One region of the Burkholderia sp. GW821-FHT14F03 genome, then DNA from elsewhere that is predicted to be linked to it. Evidence: riboswitches for the same ligand, from Rfam matches in the RefSeq annotation. Region 1 holds a riboswitch; the other holds the start of a gene.
The links. Region 1 has a riboswitch for cobalamin ahead of cobG (precorrin-3B synthase). Riboswitches for the same ligand answer to the same signal wherever they lie in the genome.
Positions count from the first base shown of each region.

Region 2: linked by a shared signal. The riboswitch ahead of AC1RQF_RS25440 (TonB-dependent receptor domain-containing protein) and the one ahead of cobG (precorrin-3B synthase) in region 1 are both predicted to bind cobalamin.

Region 1 is NZ_JBXAPG010000012.1:74,759-79,443, reverse strand. Features, by position in the region: gene AC1RQF_RS10385 (precorrin-8X methylmutase) at 1-567, opposite strand, end outside; gene cobG (precorrin-3B synthase) at 560-1,954, opposite strand; cobalamin riboswitch at 2,053-2,245, opposite strand; gene cbiE (precorrin-6y C5,15-methyltransferase (decarboxylating) subunit CbiE) at 3,028-4,251, shown strand; gene AC1RQF_RS10370 (cobalt-precorrin-5B (C(1))-methyltransferase) at 4,251-4,685, shown strand, end outside.
Region 2 is NZ_JBXAPG010000043.1:27,585-32,269, forward strand. Features, by position in the region: gene AC1RQF_RS25430 (ABC transporter ATP-binding protein) at 1-97, opposite strand, end outside; gene AC1RQF_RS25435 (FecCD family ABC transporter permease) at 94-1,098, opposite strand; gene AC1RQF_RS25440 (TonB-dependent receptor domain-containing protein) at 1,120-3,000, opposite strand; cobalamin riboswitch at 3,075-3,315, opposite strand; gene AC1RQF_RS25445 (ATPase) at 3,503-3,853, shown strand; gene AC1RQF_RS25450 (cell division protein ZapA) at 3,850-4,164, shown strand; RNA gene ssrS (6S RNA) at 4,257-4,438, shown strand; gene AC1RQF_RS25460 (EVE domain-containing protein) at 4,511-4,685, shown strand, end outside.

The DNA of each region.
Region 1 (4,685 bases):
CCGGCCGAGCACGGCGACGAACGGCACGCCGCGGCTGTCGGCGGCCAGGAGCGCCTTCGATTCGGCCGCGCCGATGAAACCGACCGGGAAGCCCAGGATCAGCGCGGGGCGCGGCGCGCCCGCATCGAGCAGGTCGAGCAGATGGAACAGCGCGGTCGGCGCGTTGCCGATCACGACGATGCTGCCCGCCAGATGCGGCCGCCACAGTTCGAGCGCGGCCGCCGAGCGGGTGTTGTCGAGCGCGCGGGCGAGATCGGGCACGGCGGCGTCGCCGAGCGTGCAGATCACCGGATTGGCTGCGGGCAGCCGCGCGCGCGTGATGCCCTCGGCGACCATGCGCGCGTCGCAGAGAATCGGCGCGCCGGCCGCGAGCGCCGCGCGGCCCGCGTGGCCCGCGCCCGGCGAGAAGCGCAGGTCGCGCACGATATCGACCATCCCGCACGCGTGGATCACGCGGACCGCGACTTTTTCGAGGTCGGCGGGGATGTCGCGCAGGTCCGCTTCGGCGCGGATCGTCGCGAACGACCGGCGGTAGATTTCCTGGCCGTCGCGTAGGTAGTCAAGCATCGGTGAAGTCCTGAAGCTGGCCGGCTCCGTCGAGATGGAGCGCGGCCTGATCGATCGTCAGATGGCGCGCGAGGACGCGGCCGAAGCCCGTCGTCCCGTCGCGCCGATACAGGTCATAGTGCCCGGGCGAGGCCGCGAGCAAGGTGTGCGCGGCGGGGTGCGGCAGCGCGCAGCTGCGCGCGCAACCGCTCAGGTGCACGTCGCGCGCGCGCGCGAGGCGCGCGGCGAGCTGCCGCGCATCCTGCTTGGTGTCCGCGAGCGCGCGCGCGCAGCCCGCGGACCCCGCGCAGGCGACGAGATGGGCGAGCGGCTGCGCGGGGTCGCACGCAAAGCCGAGCGCATGCAGCCGCGCGAGGACGCGCCCGGCCGCCGCGCGCGGCACGCCCGGCAGCAGCACGCCTTGCCACGGCGTGATGCGCAGCGTGCCGTCGCCGTCCTGGGCGGCGAGCCCGGCGAGCGCGCGCAGGCCGGCCGCGTCGAGCCGGCCGAGCGGCGCCTGCGCGCCGACATGGCAGGTGTCGGGCGTGTGTTCGGGGTGAATGCCGAAGCGCCGCGCGAGGTCCGGATCGGGCCGGCGCCAGGCGTGCAGCTCGGGGTCGCGGCGCCAGGTGTGCGGCGTATGCGCGGCGGCATGCGCGAGCAGGGCCTCGGCCGATTCGCGCGCCAGCAACGCGCGCATGCGCGTGACGTCGGGCGGCGCGAGCGCGACGAACGCGCACAACAGCGCGTGCGTGAAGGCGCAGGCGTGCTCGGGGCGGATCGCGGCGAGCGCGGGGCGCACATCGGGCGCGCCCGCCCTGGGCGGGCAGCCGGCAAGGCCGACGGCGAGCCAGCGTTCGCCGCGCGCGTCAAGCAGCGCGGACAGCCACAGATCATGCGGATGATCGAGCGCCGCGAGCCGTTCGCCGCCGTCGAGCAGCAGCGAGAACTTGGGCGACAGCGCGGCCAGGCGCGGCTCGCTCTGCAGCATCGCGAGCAGCGGCCCGGCCAGCGCGGCGCTGTCGAGCAGCGCGTGCGGGTCGCGGCCGGCGGTCGGGCTCAGCAACAGGTTGCGCACGTCGTCGCGCGCGGCGACGCAGGCGTCGTCGGCATCGTCGGCGACGCGCGGGCCGAGCCCCGCGTCGCGCAGCGCGCGGGTCACGGCGGCCTCGCGGCCGGCGCGCACGCCGCGCAGCTGGAGATTCGCGCGGTTGGTCGCCTCGATCGCGCCGGAGCCGTCGCGCTCGGCGACCGCGGCGATCGCTCGCGCCTGGGCGGCGTCGAGCGCGCCGCCGGGCAGGCGGATCCGGCACAGCCCGCCGTCGCGCGCCGCGACGATGCGCACGAGCCCCGGGCACGCGGACGCGCGGGGCAGGGCGGAGGCGGCAGTGGAGTCGGCTGGAGTCAAAGAGGCACCGGGTCGGTGTGCGCGGCGGCCCGCGCCGTCCGCGCGCGCGGACGGCTGGCATGGCGGCGTCGGCACACCCCGTCCGACGCGGACCGTCACATACGAAAACCACGCCGGCAGGTCTCCTGGCTCGCAGGTCGGGGCCCGCGCGCGGCCTTCCCGGCAGGGCCAGTGGCATGCTGGCGCGCGGACTCGCTGCGCACAGTTGCGGGGGCAGCCGCAGCGATGCGCGAAGCGGCATCCTGCGTTCCCTGTTAGGCCCTGACGGGCACCGGCGAACGAACGCCGTAGCATACCCGATTCTGGTCGGGCCTTGCCGGGTAAGGGTTTGCAGGGAATCAAATAAATTCGGCGGGGACGTGAAGGCGGGGGGCATGCGGATGCCGCCGAGCATCGGGCGGGACGACGGATCTGCTTTCGGCGCGACGTTGCGGGGCCGACGGCCGCGGCGTGCCCGCGCGCCGCGTGAATACGGCTTGCGCATGCGGGCATGCGTATCGCGCCGCTGCCCGGAACGGGCCTGGCGGAAGCGCCGGACTCATTCATCGGTTCCATTGCGACCGGCGTCGGCGAGCCGCACGGCCGCGTGAAGCGAAGCGCTGATTGCACACGTCGTCGTACCAGAAAACCGGCGCGATATGCGCCGGCATACGCCGGCAGTGGCCCGAGGCTGCTGCCCGGCACGGGCCTGGCGGAAGCGCCGGACTCATTCACCGGCTCTCTTGCGACCGGCTGCGCACGTCGTCGAATCCGAAAGCGGACGCTATACGCGCCGGGCATACGCCGGCAGCGGCCCGACGGCGCTGCCCGGCACGGGCTGAGTGGAAGCGCCGGACTCATTCATCGGCTCCGCTGCGACCGGCGTCGGCGTGCCGCACGGCCGCGCGAAGCAACGCGCCGTTTGCAGGCGCCGTCGAATCCGAAAACCGTCGCGACACGCGCCGGCCACGCCGCGACAGCAACCCGGCCGAGGTCGCCGCAAGCGCATGCCCGCGCCGCATCGCGCTGTATCATTCCTCCTTTGTCACCACACCGCCAGCAACGTCGACGGAATCATGGAACGGGAAGCAAGCATGACCACCTGGCTGACGGTGGTCGGGATCGGCGACGACGGTTACGCGGGCCTTGGCCGCGCCGCGCGCCGCGCATTGTTCGACGCCGCGCTGGTCGTCGGTGGCGAACGGCATCTGGCGATGCTGCCCGCGCGCCTGCGCGCGCGGCGCGAAGCGTGGCCGCGGCCGTTCGATCTCGCCGCGCTGCTCGCGCGCCGCGCCGAACGCGTCTGCGTGCTCGCGAGCGGCGATCCGATGTGCTTCGGCGTCGGCGCGACGCTGGCGCGCGCGCTGCCCGTCGACGAACTCCGGATCCTGCCCGCGCCGTCGTCCCCGTCGTTGGCCGCCGCGCGCCTCGGCTGGGCCCTGCACGAAGTCGACACGCTGTCGCTGGTGGGCCGGCCGCTCGCCGCGCTGCGGCGCGCGCTGTACGACGGCCGGCGTCTCATCGTGCTGAGCGCGGACGGCGCGACGCCCGCCGCGCTTGCCGCCTGGCTCGTCGGGCACGGCTACGGCGCGACGCGCCTCAGTGTGTTCGAGCACCTGGGCGGTCCACTTGAACGGCGCATCGACGGACGCGCCGATGCTTGGTGCGCGCCGGACGTGGCCGCGCTCAATCTCGTCGCGCTCGACTGCCGCGCGGCGGCGCACGCGCCTGCCGCGCGACTCGCGCTGACCCCGGGGCTGCCCGACGACGCCTACCGGCACGACGGCCAGCTGACGAAGCGCGACGTGCGCGCGCTCACGCTCGGCCGCCTCGCGCCCGCGCCCGGCGAACTGCTCTGGGACGTCGGCGCGGGGGCCGGTTCGATCGGCATCGAATGGATGCGCGCGCACCCAAGCTGCCGGGCGATCGCCATCGAATCGCATCCTGCGCGCCACCGCTTCATCGAGCACAACCGCGATGCGCTGGGCGTGCCCGCGCTGCAACTGGTCGCGGGCCGCGCGCCCGATGCGCTCGCGGGCCTCGCCGCGCCCGATGCGATCTTCGTCGGCGGCGGCGCGACCGGCGCGGGCGTGCTCGACACTTGCTGGGCGGCGCTCAAGCCGGGCGGCCGGCTGGTCGCCAATGCGGTCACCCTCGAAGGCGAGGCCGCGCTGGTCGCGTGGCGCGCGCGGCACGGCGGCGCGCTCACGCGCATCGCGCTCGCCGAGGCCCAGCCGCTCGGCGGCTTCGAGACCTGGCGCGCGGCGCTGCCCGTCACGCTCTACGCGGTGGACAAGCCGCGCGAGGACGCGCGCTGATGCGCGACGAGACCCCCGAACAGCCCGCCCCGCTGCGCAGCGGCTACACGACGGGCAGCTGCGCGACGGCGACCTCGCTCGCGGCCGCGCGGCTGCTGTTCGACGACGTGCCCGGCGACGCGGTCGAGATCGTGCTGCCGAAGGGGCAGCGCGTGCTGATGCGGCTCGCGTTCTGCCGGCGCACCGACGACGGCGCGGAAGCGGGCACGATCAAGGACGCGGGCGACGATCCCGACGTCACCCACGGCGCGCTGGTGTTCGCGAGGGTGCGGCTCGCGGCCGCGCCCGGCGTGCGTTTCCACGCGGGGCCGGGCGTCGGCACGGTGACCCGCGCGGGGCTCACGCTGCCGGTCGGCGAGCCGGCGATCAACCCGGTGCCGCGCCGCATGATGAGCGAGCACCTGGGCGCGCTCGCGGCCGAGCACGGCTATGCG
Region 2 (4,685 bases), on a different contig from region 1:
AATCGTCGAGCAGCAGGCGGCCACCCGCTTGCAGTGCGAGCCGCCGCGCATCGCAGCGCGCCGCGACGGCATCCGGAAGCAGGCGCGGCGCGCTCATCGCGCCCGCCTCAGCAGCATCCACAGGAACACCGGCACGCCGATCAACGCCGTCATCACGCCGACCGGCAATTGCGCGGGCGCGATCGCCGTGCGCGCGAGCAGGTCGGCCGCCATCACGCCGCCACCGCCCGCGAGCGCGGCGGCGGGCAGCAGCATGCGCTGGTCGTTGCCGAATGCGAGCCGCAGCGCGTGCGGCACCACGAGACCGACGAAGCCGATCGTGCCGGCCGTGGTGACCGCGGCCGCGGCGGCCAGCGAGGCGATCAGGTAGATGCGCAGCCGCAGCCGCGCGACCGGCACGCCGAGCGCCGCCGCCACGGCGTCGCCGCGCAGCAGCGCGTTGAGCTGCGGCGCGACCGGCAGCGCGGCGAGCAAGGCCGCCGCGAGCGCCGCGAGCGCGAACCAGGGCGCGGCCGCGCCGCTCAGGTCGCCCGACAGCCAGAACAGGATGCCGCGCAGCCGGTTGTCCGGCGCGATCGACAGCAGCAGCGTGATCAGCGCGCCCCACCCCGCCGCGATCACCACGCCCGTGAGCAGCAGACGCGGCGATGCGTCGCGAACGTCGCCGCGCCACAGCGCGCGACGCGCGAGACCGAGCAGCACGGCGATCGACGCGAGCGCGCCGAGGAACGACGCGGCGTCGACCATCCACCACGCGCCGCCCGCGATCATCGCGACGAGCGCGAAGCCCGCCGCGCCGCCCGATACGCCGAGCACGTAAGGCTCGGCGAGCGGATTGCGCAGCAGCACCTGCAACAGCGCGCCCGCGAGCGCGAGCAGCGCGCCGCAGCTGAAGCCCGCGAGCGCCCGCGGCAGGCGCAGCGTGCGCACGACCTCGACCGCGAGCGGCGTCGCGTCACCGCCCCCATGCGGCGCGAGCGCGGCCAGCGCCTGTCCGGGCGAGACGGGCAGGCTGCCGCACGTCAGCGACGCGACGAACAAGGCGGCCGCGACGCCCGCGGCCCCGGCCCAGATCAGGGCCGCGCGGCGCGCGTTCATCCGCGCGCCCCGCCGCGTGCGTCACGGCTGCTGCCAGCCGATCGTGACGTAGGCGCCGCGGCGCGGCGTGTTGTACGCATAGGCAAGTTCGTAATCCTTGTCGAGCAGGTTGTCGATGCGCGCGCTCACGTACCACGCCTTCGTGATGTTGTAGCGCGCGGACAGGTTGACGACCCCGTAGCCGCCGAGCGGATTGCCGGTGTCGTTGCGCGCGCCGCTGACGAGCCATTCGCCGCCGACGCGCCAGCCGCCGAACGCGCGGTTCAGCGCGAACGACGCGAAGCGGCGCGCGCGCCGGTTCAGGTCCTGGCCGGCCGTCTCGTCGACCGGGTTCTGCACGGTCGCCGCGACCCGCACCTCGGTCTTGCCGACATGGCCCTGCCACGAGCCCTCGACACCCTGCACCTTGGCCCGGCCGATGTTCACGGCCTGATAGTAATAGCTGTTCGCGACCGGCTGGTAGTCGATCAGGTCCGTGTAGCGCGTCTGGAACACCGTCACGCGCGCCACGCCGAGCGCGTCCGACGCGTACTGCACGGCGGCCTCGACCGAGTGGCTGCGCTCGGGGCGGATCGCCGGATTGCCTGCGTTCGGGTAGTACAGATCGTTGAAGCTCGGTGCGCGGAATGCATCGGAATAGCTGGCCGTGACCTTCCAGTGCTCGGTCACGTCGAGCCCATAGCCGAGATAGTAGCTGTTGGCGCCGCCGAAATCGGAGTACTGGTCGCGCCGCACGTTGGCCTGGAACTGGCTGTTCCCGAAGCGGCCCGTGTAGCCGAGCCAGCCCGAATTCACATGACGCTGCGGCGCGACGAACACGTCGGAGTCGAACGCCTGGTCGAGCCGCTCATAGCCCGCCTGGATGCGCTGATCCTTCAGCGGCGCGAAGTCGTTTTGCCAGGTGTACTGGCGGTTGTCGGTGTTGAAGTGATCGGTATAGGCGCCGTTCAGCCAGGACTGGCTTCGATCGTTGCCGCTCGCGACGCGCAGATGCGTGGTCCACCAGTCGGTCAGCTTGCCGTCCGCGAACGCGGCGATCTGCTGCACCTTGGTATACAGGCTGTTGAGATCGGTCGGCTGCCCGTAGGCATTGTCGAAGCTGGTGTCGCCGTTGCTCTGGAAGTAGCTGACACCCGCGCTCCAGCGCGCGTTGAAGCGATGCTTGAGCGACGCGGCCACGCTTTCGTCGAGATAGCCGTTCGCATTCGGATTCGCCTGCGGCTGCCGGACCGGATCGATGGCCGAGAAACCGTCGGTCTTGTCGCGCGACAGCGACACGCTGAAGGTCGTGTCGCCCGCCGCGTCGAGCCGGCCCGACACGCCCGCGGTCTGGCTCTGCGTGTGATAGCTGCCATAGCCGACCGAGAAGTTGAAGCGCGGCGGATGATCGCCGCCGTCCTTCGTGAACACCTGCACGACGCCGCCGATCGCGCCCGAGCCGTACAGCGACGACACGTTGCCGTTGACGATCTCGACCCGCTCGATCTGGTCGAGCGGCAGCTGCGCGATCTGCGCCTGGCCGAGGCTCGCCGAATCGACCCGCACGCCGTCGATCAACACCAGCGACTGGGTCGACTGCGCGCCGCGCAGGAACAGGCTCGCGGTCGCGCCGGGCCCGCCGTTGCGCACGATCTGCGCGCCGGGCGCGAGCGCGAGCAGGCCGGGCAGATCGGTCGCATTGCTGTTCTCGATGTCCGCGCGGGTAAACAGAGTGGTTTGCGGCAGCGCGTCCGCGAGCGCTTGCGGGGCACGCTGCGCGGTCACGACGATCGGCTCGAGCTGGGTCGGCGCGGCGGCGGACGAAGGCGGCGGGGAAGAAGCAGGCGGCGTGCTCTGCGCGACGGCGGCGCACGGCAGCCCGGAACACGCGACGAGCGCGGCGCGGGCGATCTGGGTTCGCATCGATGAATCCTGTTGAACGGTGCGGCCCCCGCCTCCCCGCAGGTTCCGCCTCACGAGGACGGCGCGCATCGCGCGTCCGCCCTCCCGCCCTGGCCGGTATCCGGGCTGACGGCGTCACCGCCCCGCCTTCCCGCGCGCATCGCGCAGTGGCCGCGCGGCAAACGCCGCGCTTGTGGGGACAGCTGGCATCGCACGCGATGCGCCGCTTACCGTTGCGGGGGCAGCGCAGGTTGGCCGGTCCTGGCGGACCGTGCGCCCTGCTTCCCGTTTAACCGCGTGCGCGTGCACGCGAGCACCAAAGCGGCGCCAGTGTAGGAGCGCGGGTGCCGGCCGTCAAGAAAGCCTCCCGCGCGCCGCGCGCGCCCCCCAGCTCGCGGGATTTGACCCAGATTTGTCGCAAAATTCGCATCAACACGCATGAACGTTACGTCTCGATACGATCCGGATCTCGGGTTGGACGATAATCCGCGCTAAAATGCTGGGTCTTTAGAGGACGCAGCAGATGCTCAACGAACTCGAAACTCTATCTCAAAATATTGGCCGTTTGATCGCGCTGAACAAGCGTCATCACACGGAGCGGCTCGCGCTCGAAGAGCAGCTCGCGCAATTGCGCACGGAAGCGGAAGCGACCCGCACGGAACTCTCGCAACTGCGCGAGGAACGCGACGCCCTTGCGGCGGAGCGCGACGCGCTGTCGGCGAAGATCGACGATGCCCAGGTGAAGCTCAATGCGATTCTCGAGAAGCTGCCGCGCGCGAAGAACGCGCCGGACGCGGAAAACCAGCTCGACCTGCTCGACCCGCGCGATGATGCGCGCGAGGGCGGCCCGGCCAGCCACGGAGAACATGCATGAGCACCAAGCAGATCGAAGTATCGATCCTCGGTCAGGCGTATCGGCTCGCCTGCTCCGCCGACACCGAAGCCGCGTTGCTCGAGGCGGTCGCGCGCGTCGATGCGGAGATGTCGAAGATCCGCTCGAACAGCTCCGTGCGCGGCACGGATCGCATCGCCGTGATGGCCGCGCTGTCGCTCGCGTCGGAGCTTTTGAGGCTGCAACAGAGCGTGCGGCACGGAGAAGCATTTCCCGCGGAGGAAATCCGGCGTACAATGCATCAAATGAATGAACAGCTTGGTGCAGTGCTCGCACAGCACGAAGCGCAGTAAGCGGGTCGCACGGGTTCTCGTGGTGCTTGATGTCCAGCGTGATGAGCATCGCGCAAGCCACTGAATCCAAACACGATCCGCACGATTAGTCAGCTTCCCTGCCTGGTTCGCCAAGGTCATATATTCCTTGAACCAATGCCATGTGCACGGTTGCGGAAATTTGTAGCACGGGCGCGCGCGTCACTCTGTCTGATGTACCCGATGTGCTGCTAACTGCGACCAATTCTGAACCCCAGGTTCAGGATGCCGGCCTAGCGGCCAAGGCGGGGGCCTTTTCAACGGCATCGGGCGATTCCCGATGCCGTTTCCTTTTGCGGCAGCCTTTTTCCTGCGTCGATCACGATCCATGCACCACTGGCTGATGAAGTCCGAACCGGACGAAGCGAGCATCGACGATCTCGCGAACGCGCCGCAGCGCACGCTGCCGTGGACCGGCGTGCGCAACTATCAGGCGCGCAACTTCATGCGCGACACGATGCACATCGGCGACGGCGTGCTGTTCTATCACTCGAGCTGCCCCG